4 regions of the Paenibacillus sp. P4_E11 genome follow, and region 1 is predicted to be linked to each of the others. Evidence: riboswitches for the same ligand, from Rfam matches in the RefSeq annotation. Region 1 holds a riboswitch; each other region holds the start of a gene.
The links. A riboswitch is a leader RNA that binds a small molecule or an ion and turns the genes downstream of it on or off. The one in region 1 is predicted to bind cyclic di-AMP.
Positions count from the first base shown of each region.

Region 2: another riboswitch for cyclic di-AMP. It lies ahead of AC1DWB_RS10240 (CAP domain-containing protein); the one in region 1 lies ahead of AC1DWB_RS21935 (hypothetical protein).
Region 3: another riboswitch for cyclic di-AMP. It lies ahead of AC1DWB_RS09510 (TrkH family potassium uptake protein); the one in region 1 lies ahead of AC1DWB_RS21935 (hypothetical protein).
Region 4: another riboswitch for cyclic di-AMP. It lies ahead of AC1DWB_RS14035 (G5 domain-containing protein); the one in region 1 lies ahead of AC1DWB_RS21935 (hypothetical protein).

Region 1 covers NZ_JBFUIX010000064.1:12,661-17,326, forward strand. Annotated here, with positions in the region: gene AC1DWB_RS21925 (superoxide dismutase) at 1-304, opposite strand, end outside; gene AC1DWB_RS21930 (histidine kinase) at 412-2,820, opposite strand; cyclic di-AMP (ydaO/yuaA leader) riboswitch at 3,172-3,370, shown strand; cyclic di-AMP (ydaO/yuaA leader) riboswitch at 3,468-3,652, shown strand; gene AC1DWB_RS21935 (hypothetical protein) at 3,778-4,179, shown strand; gene AC1DWB_RS21940 (potassium-transporting ATPase subunit F) at 4,316-4,393, shown strand; gene kdpA (potassium-transporting ATPase subunit KdpA) at 4,443-4,666, shown strand, end outside.
Region 2 covers NZ_JBFUIX010000019.1:62,856-67,521, reverse strand. Annotated here, with positions in the region: gene hepB (heparin/heparin-sulfate lyase HepB) at 1-1,301, opposite strand, end outside; gene AC1DWB_RS10245 (ROK family transcriptional regulator) at 1,553-2,782, shown strand; gene AC1DWB_RS10240 (CAP domain-containing protein) at 2,985-3,761, opposite strand; cyclic di-AMP (ydaO/yuaA leader) riboswitch at 3,757-3,885, opposite strand; gene AC1DWB_RS10235 (sugar phosphate isomerase/epimerase family protein) at 3,972-4,666, opposite strand, start outside.
Region 3 covers NZ_JBFUIX010000017.1:52,000-56,665, reverse strand. Annotated here, with positions in the region: gene AC1DWB_RS09515 (potassium channel family protein) at 1-275, opposite strand, end outside; gene AC1DWB_RS09510 (TrkH family potassium uptake protein) at 293-1,633, opposite strand; cyclic di-AMP (ydaO/yuaA leader) riboswitch at 1,744-1,892, opposite strand; gene AC1DWB_RS09505 (CPBP family intramembrane glutamic endopeptidase) at 2,147-3,790, shown strand; gene uvrC (excinuclease ABC subunit UvrC) at 3,735-4,666, opposite strand, start outside.
Region 4 covers NZ_JBFUIX010000031.1:12,463-17,128, forward strand. Annotated here, with positions in the region: gene AC1DWB_RS14020 (TatD family hydrolase) at 1-326, shown strand, start outside; gene AC1DWB_RS14025 (ABC transporter permease) at 403-1,605, opposite strand; gene AC1DWB_RS14030 (ABC transporter ATP-binding protein) at 1,602-2,348, opposite strand; cyclic di-AMP (ydaO/yuaA leader) riboswitch at 2,613-2,776, shown strand; gene AC1DWB_RS14035 (G5 domain-containing protein) at 3,065-4,204, shown strand; gene rnmV (ribonuclease M5) at 4,375-4,666, shown strand, end outside.

The sequences.
Region 1 (4,666 bases):
CCAATGCACCAGTAGGTTGTCCGCCGCCATTAGGACCGATTACTTCCCAGAACAGGGAGTGGTTCGCGTGTCCTCCACCGTTGTTGCGAACAGCTGCGCGAATGTTCTCAGGTACGCTGTTCAGATCCGCGATCAGGTCGTTAATGCTCTTAGCTTGAAGATCGGGATGAGCTTCCAGAGCTGCGTTCAAGTTCGTTACATAAGCATTGTGGTGACGATCGTGGTGAATCATCATTGTTTGCTCGTCGATATGGGGCTCCAGTGCGTTGTTCGCGTAAGGAAGTGCTGGTAATTGATGGGCCATGGTAAATACCTCCTAAATGATATGTATAGTGCACTTATTTATTATCCCCTATTCGAGGTCATAAATCAACATCTGCAACACTTATGTTTGTAAAGTATCGGTTAACCTTATTCCGGCTCCAGCTTGACCAACGGATCATAATCGGCTACGACGAGCATGTCGATATGTCGAGCCGTCCGGAGCAGACGCTGCACGATGGAGGGTGGGTTCAGGGTATACCAATGTGAACGTGGAGGCTGGCCCAGAATGAGCTGGGTTACTTGGAATTGGGCGGTGTGCTGCAGAATAACCTCGGCAATCTCCTTACGATGCTTGCCCTCAAGCAACAGGAAGATTCCGCCCAGCCGTTCGGTCAAGCTTCGTACAGCGGCAAGCTTCTTCTCCTGCTCATCGCTCTGTGCCCGTTCGTCATCTACGAAAGCAACGTACCAGGCGGCTTTCAGTCTGTGAGCGATCCGGAATCCCCGACGAATTAGCCGTTCCGCGTGTGGCGTCAGATTGACGCAGACGAAGATGACTTCCTTTCTTCGCCACGGCCCACGTAACGCTTGCTGTGATATGCTTCGGGCGCCGCGGACGGCGGCTGAAGTCAACTTCGAAGGCCAGATGTCGCTATGCGGAGTCGTGGTGCGCTGCCACGCTTCCAGCCGTTCATCCACGTCATCGGCAATTTCCCGCAGGGCTAATTCGCGCAGCGCAATCAGGTTGCCGGTCTTGAAGAATGCCTCTAAGGCTTGGTCGACCTTGTTCATGGCGTATATTTTCCCGTCCCGCATTCGTTGCCGGAGCGATTGGGGGGTCACATCGATCAGCTCGACCTCGTCGGCCATCCTTAGAATGTAATCAGGCACGGTCTCCCGGACACGAACACCGGTTAATTGCTCTACCGCATCGTTCAGGCTTTCGAGGTGCTGCACATTGACGGTGGAGATGACCGAGATACCAGCGTCCAGAATGCGAATGACATCGTCATACCTTTTTTTAGTATGGCTGCCAGGTACATTTGTATGCGCGAGTTCGTCAATCAGGACGACTTCGGGATTACGGGTGATGATCGCATCCGCATCCATCTCCTCCAGCTGCACATTCTGATAGCTCACTTTCCGTCGCGGGACGAGAGGAAGCTCCCCGATCTGCGCTGTCGTTTCATCACGTCCGTGGGTTTCCAACAAGCCGATCACCACATCGATTCCTTTACCCAGAAGCGAATTACCCTCACGTAACATCGCGTACGTTTTACCGACTCCCGGCGCGGCTCCGATCAACACCTTCAACCGTCCGCGAATGATCTTCTCGATCTTCTGCTCCACTTCGGCCGTGGACAGTCTACGGAATAACCCAGTTTCCTTGGGTTGAACGGTCTTTGCTGGAATGATCTGTTCGCCTTCTCTTGCGGCACGATCTGCCATTAGGAAGATGTCGATGTTACGAGTTTTGTTCAACATTTTACTGACGATCGAACCTTGCCACAGCTCCTGCCAACGGGATTGTCTCGAATGTCCCAGGACGATGCGCGTAACATGACGTTCCAAGGCGTATCGCACCAGCACCGAAGGCAGCTTGCGTCTGGATGGGAGCGGCAGCTCCTCGAACTGGGCATGAACTTTCTCCACCAGCTTCAGCATGGACCGCTTGAATGCAGCCGATTCTTTGGAAAGTTCACGCTGCGGATGGACGAACGTGACGGCTAACAAATCCGCATTCAATCTTCTCGCGACTTGCTGCCCGCGCCGAATGTAAAGCGAACCGTTCCAATGATACTGTACGGACACCAGGATGCGTTCTGTCGCCCCGGATGGACCGACCAGTCCCATCTCCTCACGGTGCTTCTCCAGTGTCCCGTTCACATCTTCCGCGACTAGACGCAGTGCCAGCTCACGCAACACAGCTAGATTACCTCTCTTGAATAAAGCAGCGTTGTGGCTGCCCGATAAGTGTCCTTCCTCCATGCGCTTCAATAAAGTTTCGGGTGAGACGTCGATGAGACGTACTTCATCCGCCAATTCCAGCGTATCCGCCGGGACCGTGTGCTCCGCTTCGACCCCAGTCCAATCGCGGGCGAGGGAGTGAATCCCCTCTAGCTCATATACATTAATAGTCGTGATGACGCTAATCCCATGGCTGAGCAGATACTGAATATCCTCCAGCCGAGTGGCGAACCGCGCACCTTCACGGTTGCAATGCGCCAGATTATCGACGAGCACAGCTTCCGGATTCCGCTCCAGTAAGCCCTTCAGATTCAAATCCTTGCGTTCGATGCTCCCATCCATCCAGTGAATGCTCGGAACCCGTTCCAGATCAGCCAGCTGTTCCACCGTTTCCGGACGCCTCAAAGTCGACACCGCGCAGATGACCACGTCGATGCCTTCCTTCTTCAATTGCTGGCCCTCCCGGAGCATGTGATACGTCTTGCCGGACCCGCTGACGGCGCCGATAATAATTTTCAACCGTCCCTGGTGCAGCTTGGAGATAGTGTGAAGAATTTCTTCCGGCGATTTCCGCTTGAAAGTATCCATGAAGGATCAGTCACTTCCTATTGAATTGGAAATAATATGAATCTTACCTTGTGAAGAAGCTAAAGTAAAATAGCATGGCGATCCCTGCAACAGCTATTTCCGTGAATATGGCTAATGAAAACGGCATCATTGAATCCAAGCTTCAATTATTGGGGTCCCAGCTAGCGCTTGCTATGTATTTCATGAAAACTGAGTAAATCGCAGATATAGAGAGTATTGTAGAGGGATTTGGATGTTTGTTGCCGATTTACCATGTATGAAAGTCTGGAATGGCTATATTCAAAAGTCGGTCGTTCTTTACAGCTGTCTCCGTCAAGCGTATGATTCATCTCATGATTCATGCAAAGTTTTCATTTGCAAACGCTGAGTTTCTTGCCTAGCGCAGGAAAACGGGGGAACCAAACAGCGATGCGAGGTCGGTGTGAGAGCCGATTGAGCATAGCTAGGGGTGAATCCCGGGACAGGAGACCATGGAATCCTGAACCGGGTAGGGCGACTCTCACCGTCCGAATCCGTCAGCTAACCTCGTAAGCGTCAGGAGAGAGGATGATGAAGCTTGTGATCGGTTAACACGACCACAGGGCTTACGCCTCTGTGGTCTTTTGCTATGCCTATTGTTGAAAGATGAAGCATGCTTGTTGCAAGAACAAGCATGATCGCTGAGTCCTTGAATGGAAAAGGAACGGGGGAACCAACGGGAAACCACGCAGCCGTATGATGGTGTGCAAGTTTCCATGGGGTGAATCCTGGGTGTGGATCTACACACTCGGGTAGGGCGACTCTCACGCCCGAATCCGTCAGCTAACCTCGTAAGCGTATCGAGAGAGGCAACGATTGTCGTGGATATAGGCACGGTGTGTTTGACTGTGTCTGTAGGAAGCCGCGGGAAGAGTGCATCTCTTCATGCAGGCTTCTTTTTTGTTGCTCTCTTCGCTCGAATTATTAGGAGGAGAATGGATGATGGAGTCGTGTACAGAGCGAATATTGGTGTCCGCCCCGAACAAAACCGGAGAAGCGTTCATCCGTGAACTGATTCGCAGGGGTATTCCATTTGCAGCGCTGGTGAATAACCGAACGGAAATGGATCGATTGAAAGAGATTGGGGTAAGAGACTGGATCGTACTGGATACAGTGGATCAGACAACATGGATGATCCCGGAGTATGGGATAGGGAAAGTGTTTTTATTCGAAACAAGCCAGACGTTGTGCTGCCGCTACATCCAGATATGCCGGACTTGGACGGTGAAGCCGATCTACGTTATCACTCACTCCAATGCACCGCGCTTGATCTACAAAGGGCTGGGAGCCGCTTACGTCATTCATACGCATAGTTATGAGGTCAATTTTCTAATGGATTAACAATGACTACGAGGATGGGGGTTGTTCGCATGATGGACTTCTACATGATAGTGCTGCTTGCAGGTTGCTTTGTGCTATTCGCTGCATTTGTGTATGGCTGTGGACGAGTGGTGGAACAGTCGGGAGGCGAGCGGGAATGATCGTTATCGGCCTATTTACGGTAATGGTGTTCGTGTACTTGACTTACGCTTTGATCAATCCGGAAAAATTTTAGAGGAATCGTCAGCAAGTAGGGGCAGGTTCCTGGGAGGAGTTTCGTTGCAATGGGTATCGTACAAATCTGTATTGTAATTGTGTTGCTGGTGCTGCTTGTTAAGCCGCTAGGCACTTATTTGTATCATGTATTCTCTAATGAAGCTAATCGCATGGATAGATGGTTTACCTGGGTGGAGAAGCCGATCTATAAGCTGATTGGCTTGCGGGAACGCAAAGGAATGACTTGGAAAACGTACGCAATCAGCTTTATAGGAACGAATATCGTGCTTGT
Region 2 (4,666 bases), on a different contig from region 1:
TTGACATATGGATATTGCTGGAGTTCGTCAGGGTCATAGACCAGCATCGTATTGTGCGCGATCGTACGCTTGAAGTAGTACTTGTTATGTGGAGAGTGATATTTGCCCGATGAACCTTTGTAAGATCCCGAATCGATGGCCAAGTTGCCCTTGTAATACAATTGAAACGCCCCCGCGTCCAAATGCTGGTGGTTATTGTACTGGTACATGCCCACCTTCATTTCCGCGACGACCGTCTTGGAGTCTATGCCGTCTTCCCAACTTGTACGCGCTACCATAACTCCGGTTGGAGCTCCGAAATAGCGGGTTAAAGGCAGTTCCTCCAACGGCTTCGCTTCCACAGACGGATCGGCGAACAGGAAGGCGAAGAGCACATCTTTATCCTGAAATCGCCCTTCGTCCTTATGTTGCTGGTATACAAAGTAAGGATCTTTGTAATAGCCGCCTAGCAGCAAATAAATAAAATGCAGCCTCGTATACTTCGTCTGACTCAGCATCACAGGGGTCGTATCCCCGTCCCGCAATAGCTTCCCGTCTGGACGCCTCGTGTAAATCCACTGGTAGCCGACTTCGCGCTGCGAAGCATCGTATACATTGCCAAATCCCATCCGGTCGAACATCCACGTTGGGAACAATTCCCCTTGAAAGCGTACGCCGCCATAGCCATCCCCTTGATGATGCCAGCCGGAAGGATAGAAGAAATTGCGCGCCGGCACCATCTGGTTCAACACTCGGCCTGCTGCCAAATCATACATCTCCGGGTCTTCGTCATAAATGGCTATGCCTGTCCCCAACATGTCGCGTTGAATCATCCACTCGCAGCTGTGGCCGACGAAAGCGCCTTCTTTTAACGGAGGATATCCGCATTCGAGCTGCGCTGCCAAACGTTTGAAATGTCCGATTAGAAATGTCCGCTCCTCGTCCGTCACTAGATCGAAGCACCAATCATACACGATAGCTCCAGCAAGCATAAGACGGCCAATCTCTCTCGAGATATCCTGATAACTCGAATTAAAATGTTTTGTTATTGAAGTAAGCGCTATCTTTTTAGCTTTTAAACCTGCCTCGCGGTCCTCGTGCAATAAATAATTCAGCGCGCAAGCTTCCATGACGTATACATCCCCGGGGCAATGTTCGGCATTCACCTCATCCATACCGAATTGACTATACGCTACCAGCCTATCCCAAGCCTGTTTCATTTCAGGTCGGCTCATCTTATCCCTCAGCTCCTGAAGGTGCTGCTTGCGTACAAACAATCGGGGATGCTCACTTGGCGGGATGATTAAAGGTTTCGGAAACATTCACTGGCCCTCCTAACGTTTGAGAGATGACCATCATCTTCCATTGCCTAAATCATACGCCAGCAACGAAACTTATGTCAATATATAATCTTAAGTCCTTGTAAATTATCATTTATCGCGAATAAAATGCGCAAATAATTCATTTATAATGTATAATTTTCTACATTACATCCCACCCCCCATTGCTATATTTACCTGATTTTGTTATTGTAAATGTATGGATTCGACTAATGAATGTGCGAGGTATAACTATGGAAACCATCCGCAAGGTCTTGGATCAAAAGAGCAGTAAAACCGCTATTCTTCAAATGTTAAGGGTTCACGGCCCGATGTCCCGCATCGAGCTGACACAATCGACCGACTTAAGCAGAGCCACGATATCCGCCGCTATTAACGAGCTGATTGAACTAGGCGTTGTTCATGAAACTGTACTCCGTGAATCCACAGGGGGCCGTCCGGCTACTAATCTGGAGCTCGTCCCTCATTCCCATATCATATTAGGTGCCGATCTTAGCCATCAGACATGGATATTAGGCGCTTTCGATCTGCTCGGCAATACGGTGGCTAGTAAGCGACTGCCTTTCAGTCCCCTTACACCGGAGGCTGCTGTACAGACTCTCGCCAATGAAATCCCTAACTTTATTAAAACTTTAGGCAAAAGTCCAATACCGGTGTTGGGCATCGGTATACCTGGGCTTGTCGATACCTACAATGGCCTGCTTCGAAGCTCAGCCGTGCTAGGCTGGCAGCAGGTCGAATTGGGGGCCATGTTGGAACAGGCTATCGGCTGGCCCACCGTTGTACTCAACCGAAGCCGGGCTCGCGGACTTTCGGAATGCCGTTATGGGGCGGGCAAAAACTATCGTCACATGATTTACATCGGTGTAGATTCAGGCATCGGAGCCGGAATTTATGTAAACCGTGAGCTGATACATGGTGCGATCGGCGGCGCAGGCGAAATCGGCCATACCACCGCTTTGGTAGACGGACCTTTATGCCCTTGCGGTAACACCGGCTGTCTGCAAATGCTCTCCTCATCAACCGCTATGGAACTGGAGGCACGGAAGCTGCTCCGTATGGGTGCCAGCTCCTCACTCCATCTGAAGCCGGACTTCGATCTACAGATGCTGAAGGCCGAAGAGATTTGTCTTGCTGCCGAGCAGGGAGATGAGTTATCCATCCAAGTAGTTAATAGTGCTGCAACCTATTTGGGCATAACGATGGCCAATCTGGTCAACCTGTTGAACCCGGAAGCGATTATTCTAGGCGGACCGATACCCAAGGACAGCCCGACCTTTGTACAAACGGCCGTTAGGGTAATCAGGCAGCGTGCAATTGGTCAATTATCGGCTTCGACTGTCGTCCATACCGGGCAGTTCAAAGAAGTCGGTGGTGCACTGGGAGCGGCCAACTTTGCGCTGGATCGGCATATGACGTTTTCCTACTTCTCCTATATGCAGAGCAACAGCGCCAGCCGCTAAGCATGTGTTCGGGATAAAACAGAAGATGCTGATGCACAATAAAAAAAGCTCCTATCGGAGCAATTCGGTGAAGCGGGTTCGTCTTTAGCGGTAACTTTTTATGCCGAATCAGGATGCAACCTCTCGATGTTTATACTTTCTGATTCTGTAAAAAAAACCGTTGACTAGAAATCGTCAACGGTTCAGTTTACATTACTTCTTATTAACCTGTGAATTCTTGAACCCATTCGCCGTTGTAGAAGGCAACGCCAATCTTAGTGAAGTTCCCGTTAAGGATGTTCTGACGGTGTCCCGCACTGTTCATCCAGGCAGTCATAACTTCCTGAGGCGTACGTTGGCCCTTGGCAATGTTCTCACCCGCATAACGGAATGAAATGTTATAAGTTTTCATCATGTCGAATGGAGATCCGAATGTAGGCGAAGTGTGATCGAAATAGTTCTTGTTATACATATCCTTCGCTTTATCCATAGCCATATTCGTCAAAGCGGCATCACTTGTAAGAGGTTTAAGCCCAGCTTTGGCACGCTCCTGATTAACAAGCGACACGACTTGATTCGCAAAAGAACTTTCCGTTCCTGTCGACGGTGTGCTTGGCGTCGGTGTTGGCTTTACTGGTGTTGGTGTAGGCGTTGGTTTTACTGGTGTTGGTGTAGGTTTAACTGGTGCTGGCGTCGGTGTTGGTGTCACCGGAGTCGGCGTTGGTGCAGGTGTTACAGTTGTTGGTAATTCCGGGAACTTGATGTTCATCCCTGGAAACAGCTGCTCCAATTGCTTCGACAAGTCGAATTTACCATTCAGGAAATCGTTAAGATCTACTTTCTGTAAGCTATAATAACATTGAACTTGATTCCCTGTAGGTGTCGTCCCATTAGTCAAGGTTGCTGCGGATGCTGCTCCAGCTCCTGCTGTGCCGCCGATAACACCCAATGCCAATACCCCTGCCAATAGCTGCTTGTTCAACTTCTTCAAAAACTCCACTCTCCTTTTCGGCCTGCGAGGTTAGCTGACGGATTCGGGTCAAAGAGTAATCACCCGGCCACATAGTGGCTTCACCCCAAAGTTGGTTCCCCCGTGCTTCTACTAGCTTCGGCCTTTGTTGTTTGGTGCCCGTTCATTGTAGCATGGTTATATACACGAATTCATGCCGCAAAGTCTGGCAACAAAACCGGATTGTGGAACATTTGAATGCTACCGATACGTCTTAATGAAGTCAACAGCTTTCCTAATATCGATCTCCGGTTGGTCGCCAACTTCACGTTCGATCGTCAAATATCCTTTATATCCGATGTCCGTCAACGCTTGGAAATAAGCTTTGAAGTCCACTTTCCCTTCACCCAACGGCACTTCGCGGAAGATTTCGCCGGAACGCACCATCTCAGCAATTTTGCCGTGATCCATCGGCTCATAGCCTAATGCGCCATAGATTTCGCGTGGATCGACTTCCTTGTAGCGAACGCCATCCTTCACGTGCGTGTGCACGATATAATCCTTCAATGTGTATACACCTTGTACCGGATCGTCCCCTGTCACCATGACCATATTGGCTGGGTCGAAGTTGACCGATACGCCTCTGCTGCTCAACGTGTCGAGGAAACCTTTCAGATGCTCAGCTGTCTCAGGTCCGGTCTCAATCGCGAAAAAACCGCCCATGCTGCTCGCATATTGGCTCAATTCTTCACATGATTGCTGCATGGCAGCGAAGACAGCCCCATTCTTATCCGAAGGCACAATCCCAATGTGTGTCGTCACAATGTTCGTACCCAGATCTTGCGCGAGATCGAGAATGCGTTTGGACTTCTCGACTTTGGCTGGATTAGCGGCGATATCCTGGAAACCGTGTCCACCAAGATCACCGCATAGTGCAGATATTTCCAAACCGAGCG
Region 3 (4,666 bases), on a different contig from region 1:
AGGTCTTTCAGCAGCAGAGTAGTTAAGATACTCGATTGAATATCGTCGCCGATCGCCACAATTACACAATCGAAATTACGGATGCCAATCGCCTTGAGCGTCTCCTCGTCCGTGCAGTCAGCAGCGATGACATGCGTCAGCTTGTCGGCCATATCGTCTACGACTTCTTCATCCTTGTCGATCCCCATGACTTCCAGTCCTTGCTGGATAAGCTCAGCGCCCAGAGCGGAGCCGAATCTTCCAAGACCGATAATGGCAAATTGCTTCATTTTCATGATGGTTCTATTATCCCCTAACCGATTATGATTTTTCCTTCCGGATGTCTATATAGTTCCTTTTCTGCCTTAGGTCCCAATGCATAAGCCAGTGTCAGAGGTCCTAACCTGCCTGCGAACATCGTGAGCATGATGACAATTTTACCGAATGTGGTCAGATCAGACGTCAATCCCATCGTCAACCCTACCGTACCGAACGCCGATGTAACTTCGAACAAGATCATAAGGAAGCTGTGATCCTCGGTCGTGGACAGTATCATCGAGACGAGTACGACCAGGAATAGAGCGATAATCGTAAGCGTGATCGCTTTATAAATCCGATCCTTGGCCAGACGGTTATGGAACAGCACAATGTCTTCCTTACCGCGAATCATGGCAATCACAGCACCAATCAGGGTTGTAAAGGTCGTCGTCTTGATCCCTCCACCAGTCGAACCTGGAGAGGCCCCGATAAACATCAGAATAATGATGAAGAACTGGGTGGCCTGCCGCATAGCACCGATATCAACCGTATTTGCACCAGCCGTACGTGGAGTGACCGATTGGAACAAGGCTCCCCATATTTTCCCCATCCAGTTCAAAGGCCCAAGTGTCATCGGATTCGAATACTCGAAGACGTAGACGACCACGGTTCCAAGAACTATTAACACGGAAGTGGCGCTCAATACAACCTTGGAATGAAGCGACAGCTTACGCATTTTCCGATAATCGATCAAGTCTGACAAAACAATGAAGCCAATCCCACCTAGAATAATGAGCAATATCGTCACGAGGTTCACGACCGGATCGTCCACATACATCGTCAGGCTGCGGAAGCCTCCGAACAGGTCGAAGCCCGCATTGTTAAACATCGCAACAGCATGAAACGCCCCGAAGTAGGCCGCCTTACCGATGCTCATATCAAATGACCAACGAATCGTATAAATAAGAGCCGCAGTCAGCTCAATTGAGACGGAGTATATAATAACTTTGCGGATCAGACGCACGATGCCTTCCATGCTTCCCTGGTTCATAGCCTCTTGCAAGATGAGCCGTTCCTTCAAGGATATCCGCTTCCGCAGCACTATCGCGAACAGCGTAGACATTGTCATGAAGCCAAGTCCCCCAACTTGAATGAGGAGCATAATGACAACTTGGCCGAATACGCTAAAATAAGTTCCCGTGTCTGCAACAACAAGCCCTGTAACACATGTAGCCGAAGTTGAGGTGAATAAGGCATCGATGAAATCAAGCCCCAGGCCGCTCTTGGAGGAGATGGGTAGCGACAATAACACACCACCCAACAGTATGATAAATCCGAAACCGAGCGCCAATATTTGCGGAGGAGTCAGTTGGTAAAACTTCTTGGCCACACTCAAACCATGTCACCTCATCGTTAATTTAACGTTATTATGGGTCTTCGAATGCGAACGTTCCATTATGTGGGCAACAGAAAAAAGGCACTGGAATCCCAACGCCCTTAAAGGTCTGGTTCCCTGTCATAGCCTACGAAGTTAGCTGACGGATTCGGATGGCAGGCCACCCTATTCACCTTCCGTTTCACTTACACGGCTGGCAAAATTCACCCCTACTTAATGGTTCCCCCGTTTTCGCTTGGAAATTCGGCTTTTTGTTCAATTGATTCGTATTATAAGCCTGTTGGATTCGTTTGTACAAAGTCATTTTTAGCTGAAATACGGCTTAGAAAGCGTTAACACTGACAAATTGGCGCAGCTAGGCCCTAGTTTTCATGGGTTAGCCTGAACTATTGAGCGGTTACTTCGATTTTAGCCAGAACTGATCTACCCGCCTAAAGAAGTTGGTTTTCATCCCCATCTATGATAACTTGAAAAATATCCCTACGAGTAGCAAAAAGAGAAAGGTGAATGCCCATGCGTCCCTACCTGTTGCGTTTCAGATGGTTCACGTTAGCTGTGATTGGCATCCTATTATTTGTATTGTCGAACTGGGGGGCTTCCAGCAGCGATCGCGATGGCTCCAGATTATCCGCCGAAGCAGACAAAGTAATAAGCAAGCAAGCGGTGATTGAAGCCGCCGAGTCTTGGGTCAAGCAGCAAAAGGGGATGACAGGTTCGCTCAGCCATAATCCCGTATCCTTTCAGTCTGATCCATTGGTTAGCGGGTATTTACTCAAAAATAAGCTCGTTACGGATTACGCGCATCGATACATACAGACTTATCCGGTGGAATATTGGCAAGTGGAGTTGAAGAATAGCTTCGGAACGGCCTACTTACTGGACTTGGACATGGTTCAGGGGAACGTGCTGGGATGGCGTGTGAATCATAAAGAACCGGCACCTTCCAAGGAAGAAGGACAGCGCATCGCCGAAACGTACTTAGCGAATACGCAAAAGCTGGGGAAGCCGTATTCGGTCGTCGGCCCGGATTCCAAACATCCGAATCGGTTCAAATTCTCGTATCCGGAAGAGAAAATCGGAGAAGCCCATCTCGTGGTCGAGGTTGAAGTACGAGGAACCGAAGTGACCGCCTACCATGCGGCCTTTCAAGTTCCTTCCTCGTATGCGGCATGGCTGGATGAGCAGGATAGTGCATCTGGCAATATGTCACGGTGGAGCCTGATATTGACTGGAATCATGGCGCTAGCCGCCATTTTCTATGCCATTCGATACCGCAAGAAGACGGCCTTCGGCCAAGGGCTGCTGCTCGTATTCGCTTTCGTGGCCTTATACTTGTTCAACAACTGGAATCAGCTGCCTGCCCTCCAAGCTATGGGCTATTCGGAAAGCGAAGATCCATTCATGGGCCACGCCACGGCTATCCTGCTTATCATCGTTTCCAGCCTATTCGCGCTTGCCCTAGGGATTGCCACCTATCTGTCCTTAGCCGCGGGAGGTACATTGTGGCGAATACAAGGAACGTCCAAATGGCCGAAGTGGAGCGATTCCTCCTTCGGCCGTGAGACCCTCCAGGCTATGGGGAGGGGGTATGGACTGGGTATATTCATGCTAGGCTTACAAGGGGTAATGCTCTGGATCGCGCAGGCTGGCTTCGGCATGTGGTCGGTCAATGATCCGTCCAGCTCCTACTACAACTTCCTGCACGTGGGATGGTTCCCGCTCATGGCCTGGACAGCAGCCATATCCGAGGAAGCGATCTATCGGCTGTTCGGGATCGCCTTCTTCCAGCGCTTGATTCGCAGCACATTCATCGCTGTGTTAGCCCCTAGCCTTATATGGGCATTTGGCCACACACAATATCCGATTTACCCGGTGTATACCCGGCTCATTGAAGTCACGCTGCTAGGGCTGTTGTTCGGCTACGCACTCTTGAAGTACGGCTTCCTGACGGCCTTATTCACCCACGCCATCATCGACAGCACATTGATGGGGCTGCCATTGATCGGCTGGGAAAACGCAGGTTATTCGATAGCCGGCGTATTCTACATCGCATTTCCGGCTCTAGCCGCTATTGTGATCTGGCTTCTGCATGGTCGTCTATTCAAGAGATCGGGTCGTGCTCCGGGCCTGACTCTTCGCCCTGAAGAGCCTTCATGATCTCGCTAGCCAACTTCTCGCCGATCCCGAGCGGGCGGAAGTCTTCGATCGCCGCTTCACGGATCTTCTTGAGCGAGCCGAAATGCTTGAGCAGCGCTTTCCTGCGCTTCTCACCGATTCCGGGTATCGCATCCAGCTGGGAAGCGACCATAGACTTGTTGCGCGTCTGTCGATGAAAGGTGATGGCGAATCGATGGACCTCGTCCTGGATGCGCTGCAGCAAGTAAAACTCCTGGCTGTCGCGGGGAAGCGGTACAACTTCAGCAGGGTCGCCTGACATAAGCTGGGCGGTCTTATGCTTGGCATCCTTCACGAGACCACATACCGGAATGTAGAGCCCGAGTTCATTCTCTAGCACGTCCAGCGCTGCAGAGATCTGCCCCTTGCCACCGTCCACAACGACAAGATCAGGTAGCGGCAAGCTCTCCTTCAGCACGCGCTCGTAGCGGCGTCGAATGACTTCTCGCATCGTCTCATAGTCGTCCGGCCCTTGCACCGTCTTGACTTTGTACTTGCGGTATTCCTTGCGGTCCGGCTTGCCGTCGACGAATACGACCATCGCGGATACCGGATCGGTCCCTTGAATGTTCGAATTATCGAACGCTTCGATACGGCTGATCGTGTTCGTGCCGAGCCAGTTGCCCAGATTCTCGACCGCCTTCACCGTCCGGCTCTCATCCCGTTCGATCAAGCGGAATTTCTCCTCTAGCCCTACTCTTGCGTTCTCCGTAGCCATGCCGACCAGTTGCTTCTTCAAGCCACGTTGCGGCTGGAACACCTTGACCTTCAGCCAGCTCTCCAGCGCTTCGCGCGTATCCTTGGCTGCCGCTGGTATATCGGCCTCCGCAGCCACGTCATCCGCTGCATCGGGAGCCT
Region 4 (4,666 bases), on a different contig from region 1:
TCGGCGGGGTGATGCACTGCTTCTCCGGCAGTTGGGAGACCGCCAAGTTATGCCTGGACATGAACTTCTATATCTCCTTTGGCGGACCGGTCACCTTCAAGAATGCCAGGCAGCCAAAGGAAGTGCTCGCGAAAGTGCCGCTCGACCGTGTACTCATCGAGACAGACGCGCCCTACTTGACGCCGCATCCGCTGCGCGGCAAGCGCAACGAGACCGGCTACGTCCGGCTCGTCGCGGAAGCAGCGGCAGACATCGTCGGGCTGCCGCTCGAGCAGTTCGCCGCCGTCACGACGGACAACGCAAAACGGCTGTTCCATCTGCCTTAGGCAGACTGGAGCAGCCGTTTTGCTTGCCGTCGTGTTGGGGCTTGCGGCGGAGCGCCGGCTCGTCCGCGCCGGAGCGCTACGCGCGCGGCTTGCGCATGCGCCGGCGCACGACCGCGGCGACGCCGAGCACAGCTGGCGGCAGCAGCGCCATCCACGGCGCCAGCGCCGGGCTCACGGCGAGCGCCGCTGTCAGCAGCGCGATGACGGCGAGCTGCGCGCGAAAGGCGACGGCGGCTTGCGCATGCAGACGTGCTTCCGCCGGCAGCGGGTACAGCGCGGGCATGACGGCGTATGTGTGGAACTCGCGGAGCGCCGAGAGCTGCACGTTGATGACGAGGCAGAAGAACACATACAGGCCGGATGCCATCCAAGGGTCTGTGCTTGTGGCGATGAGGATAGCGGCAATCACAAGCAGGCGAATAATGATACCGGTCAATTCGGAGCGAAGCAGCGTTACCGCATACAAGTACACATACGAGCTCATCTGCCGGAATCGAACACCCGCAATGGAGAACGACAACCACTTTCGGCGCTTCACCTGGCTCTGAAGCTCCTCGACATCGGTGAACCAGCTGAAGAACAAGTGAAAATAAGCTTGGTGTATCTTTTCTCTGGTGAGCAGCTCGGTCCAATGGACTCGATACGCCGGCAATTGACGGTAGACGATACTGGCAAAGGTGAATAGCAGTAAGAATAACAAAGCGGCGAACAGGAAGCCGTTCAAGAAGAATACAACCAGTACAGCGGCATTGCCGACCCACTTGAACCCGGCCGAAGCGATCCGCTGCCCGCGTCTGGACAGGCTAGCTTCTTTCCATGTGCTCAGTAAACTGGCGAATTTCAAAGCGACCGTCAGAAATAGCAATACCCATAACGGAGTGGCATCCTTACCGAACCCATGGTAGTACAGTGGGCTTAGCGTCGTCACCACGACCACGATCAGAATAGCTTGTCCGATAAAGCTGTACCGGAACGCGGCCCGGAAGTAAGCACCCATCCTGGATTCCAACGGAAGCAAGAAGACGCTGTCTGCTTCGCGGAGCAAGGTGCGGACCGGACTGATGGCAAGGAGCGGCAGCAGCACGGCAGTCAGTAAGAGCGTGTAGGGAAAGTCCTCTGACAGCTTGGACAACGAAGTGTTGTAGAAATAAGCCAGTGCAATAAGCGCGAACAGCAGGAACATGAAAAAGCCGCTGCGGCCCATATCTCGGGTATATCGGGTGACGACAACGAAGTGCCGCTTGGACCTTTGTCGCCAAAGCTCTTCAGGTACACTCATTGGCTGCCCTCCCCGATCAGCGAGAAGAAGGTGTCCTCAAGCGTGGCCTCCCGACTGGTACCAGCCTGCTCCTTCAGCTCGGTCAACGTACCGGTGGCAATGGCGCGCCCTTTGTGAAGGACGATGTAGCGGTCACAATATCGCTCAATTGTCGACAATATATGCGAGCTGATCAGCAAGCTGGCTCCTTCCTGCTTGCGTGTAACCATGAGTTCGAGTAACGACCGCATGCTGAGCGGATCGAGTCCCAGGAACGGTTCATCAATAATATACAGGGGCGGCTCGACAAGAAAGGCGCACATGATCATCACCTTCTGCTTCATGCCTTTCGACAATTGTTGCGGAAAGCTGTGTAATTTGTCGCCCATTTGGAACTGAGTGCTAAGCGTGTCGATTCGCTGTTCGAATTGCGATTCTTCGAGCCCGTATACCATAGCCGTTAACTTCAGATGTTCGCGAATCGTTAGCTCCGCATACAGCTCCGGGGATTCCGGAACGTAGGCGAGCTTGGAACGGAATTGGTGTTCGTTTCTTAATGGCTGTTGCCCGCCGATTCGGATTTCTCCCTGTTGGGGTTGTAACAGCCCGAGCAGATGTTTGATCGTCGTACTTTTGCCAGCCCCGTTTAAACCGATCAAGCCGATCATTTCTCCAGGATTTACTGTAAAAGAGAGATCATGTAAAATTGGCTTATTGCTGAAGTAACCACCATATAGTTTTTCCACTTGCAAAATCGGTAACATAGCAAACCTCCGGTTCATCTGATACTTTTATCCTAACATTTTCAAAGATTGCAAGCACATTTTTACCTATTTTTGTGCCGATGTTACCCAACTTTTACGTAAACAAGCGTGTGGGGGAGTTTGAGAGAGCAATATTGGCAAAAAAGTGTGATTAATCACACAAAACTCGTGGATTTGTCTGTTTTTACATACTCCGCTCGCTTTACAGCTTTGGAGGAACATCGTAAACTAACCTTCATAATAACTTAACTTCATATTGCTATCAATTTCCAATCGCTGAGTTTTCAGAAATGAAAAACGGGGGAACCAAACAGGGTTACATTGGGGTGAATTTCGCTAGTGAGACTACAACTCTTACAGTAGCGAATAGGGCGACTCTCGCGTCCGAATCCGTCAGCTAACCTCGTAAGCGTGAAGAGAGAGGCACTTTGTCGGGGGCCTATGCTTGTTTTTGATGTAGCATGGTTCGTACAGCCGAGAAGAGTCCCTCTTCTGCGGCTTTTTTAATGCCATATTCCGGCAAAGCGTTAAAGCGCTAAAGAAAATTCTTTTCTTCACTAAGGGATATTGGGACCACGACCCTCATACACATTGGAGGGGGGCGGTTGCCCAAAATCAAACAAGTGGAGGAGAGACGGCACTAACAATAAACTATAGTCGCGTCAAATCCGATCATGCGTAACACTCGACGGCGGGGCTTAAGGAGGACCGAAGAAGTGGGAGGTATTCACCAAGGAGAACCCCATGTAAAACGATCATCCAGCATGACCTTCGCATTGCGATGGAAGCGTGAAAACTTGCGTTTGATTTCAGGTATCGCTTTGTTTTCAATCGCTATGACTTTCATGTTCACGGTGTTGTTGTACGGTACGGCTACCAAGAGCGTATCCGTAGTAGTGAATGGACAAGAAACCGTTGTGAGTACGAAGCAATGGGTCCTGCAACGCCTACTGGATGAACTGGCCATTCCGGTTGGAGAATATGACCGATTATCCCTGCCTTTAGAGGCGAAGTTGAAGAACGGGGATAAAGTCGTGGTCGATCATGCTCTACCGGTGCAATTGATGGCTGATGGGAAGACGGAATTAAAGTACACGACAGGAAGAACGGTTGCTGCAGTATTGCAGGACTTGGATGTATCCGTAGGAGAACTGGATAAAGTGTCTCCTGCGCAGGATACGGGCATTAGCGGGAATGATGTCATTCAAGTGGTCAGAGTGAATAAAGTATTAGAGGATCAGACGGAAGCCATACCATTTGACACCGTGAAACAAAACGATCCGAACTTGCTGAAAGGCAAGGAGCAAACCGTTACAGAAGGCCAAGATGGCGTTCTTGCCAAGAAGATCGAAAAAACGTTCGAGGATGGCGTCCTTGTGGCTGAGAATGTAGTCGATATGAAAGTATCTGCGGAAAGTGTCAATAAAGTCGTAGCACTGGGCACCAAAAACCCCGTAGTTGTGTTGTCTGCATCCACGCCTAATATCGAAGAAGTGACGAAGTCAGGCGTGACGTTCGGGTATAAGCAGATCTTGAACAACGTATCGCTGACTGCGTATACCATTGATGCTAGTTCTACAGGCAAAACCAGCGAGCATCCCCAATACGGATTAACCTTCTCCGGGACGCGTGTGACCGAAGGCCGTACGATTGCGGTAGATCCCAAAGTGATTCCAATTGGATGGTGGGTCTACATCGAGGGTATCGGCTTGCGACGTGCGGAAGACACCGGTAGCGGCATCAAGGGAAACATTATCGATGTATTCTTCGACAACCCGGATTATGCCAAACGATTTGGTGTGAAACGCGGTTACAAGGTTTACGTTATCGGCAAGGATAAACCGGCTTCGAGTTGATAGACATCTCCCTGAGCCAGAGCTGACCCCGCGAAAAATGCGTCAGCTCTGCTCTGGGATTGATCATTCCCTTCGAGTTCGGGTATAGTGTACAATAGAAGCTCATGCAGGAGAAGAAGAGGACAACCGCCCCTCTTCTTTTTGTTGCTGTCGGAAAGGGACGGGCCAAGGTGATCAAAGAAATCATTGTTGTTGAGGGTCGTGACGATACGATTGCGATCCAGCGAGCCGTGCAGGCTGAAACGATCGAGACAGGCGGATCGGCCATCGACGCGACGGTACTTCGCAAAATTGCTCTGGCGCAGGAACGTCGTGGTGTGATTGTGTTCACGGATCCTGATCATGCAGGTGAGCGTATCCGCAGGATTATTTCGGCGAAAGTACCTGGCTGCAAGCATGCGTTTCTAACGCAGCAGGAGGCGACCAAGAAGGGCGACATCGGGGTAGAGAATGCAACGGATG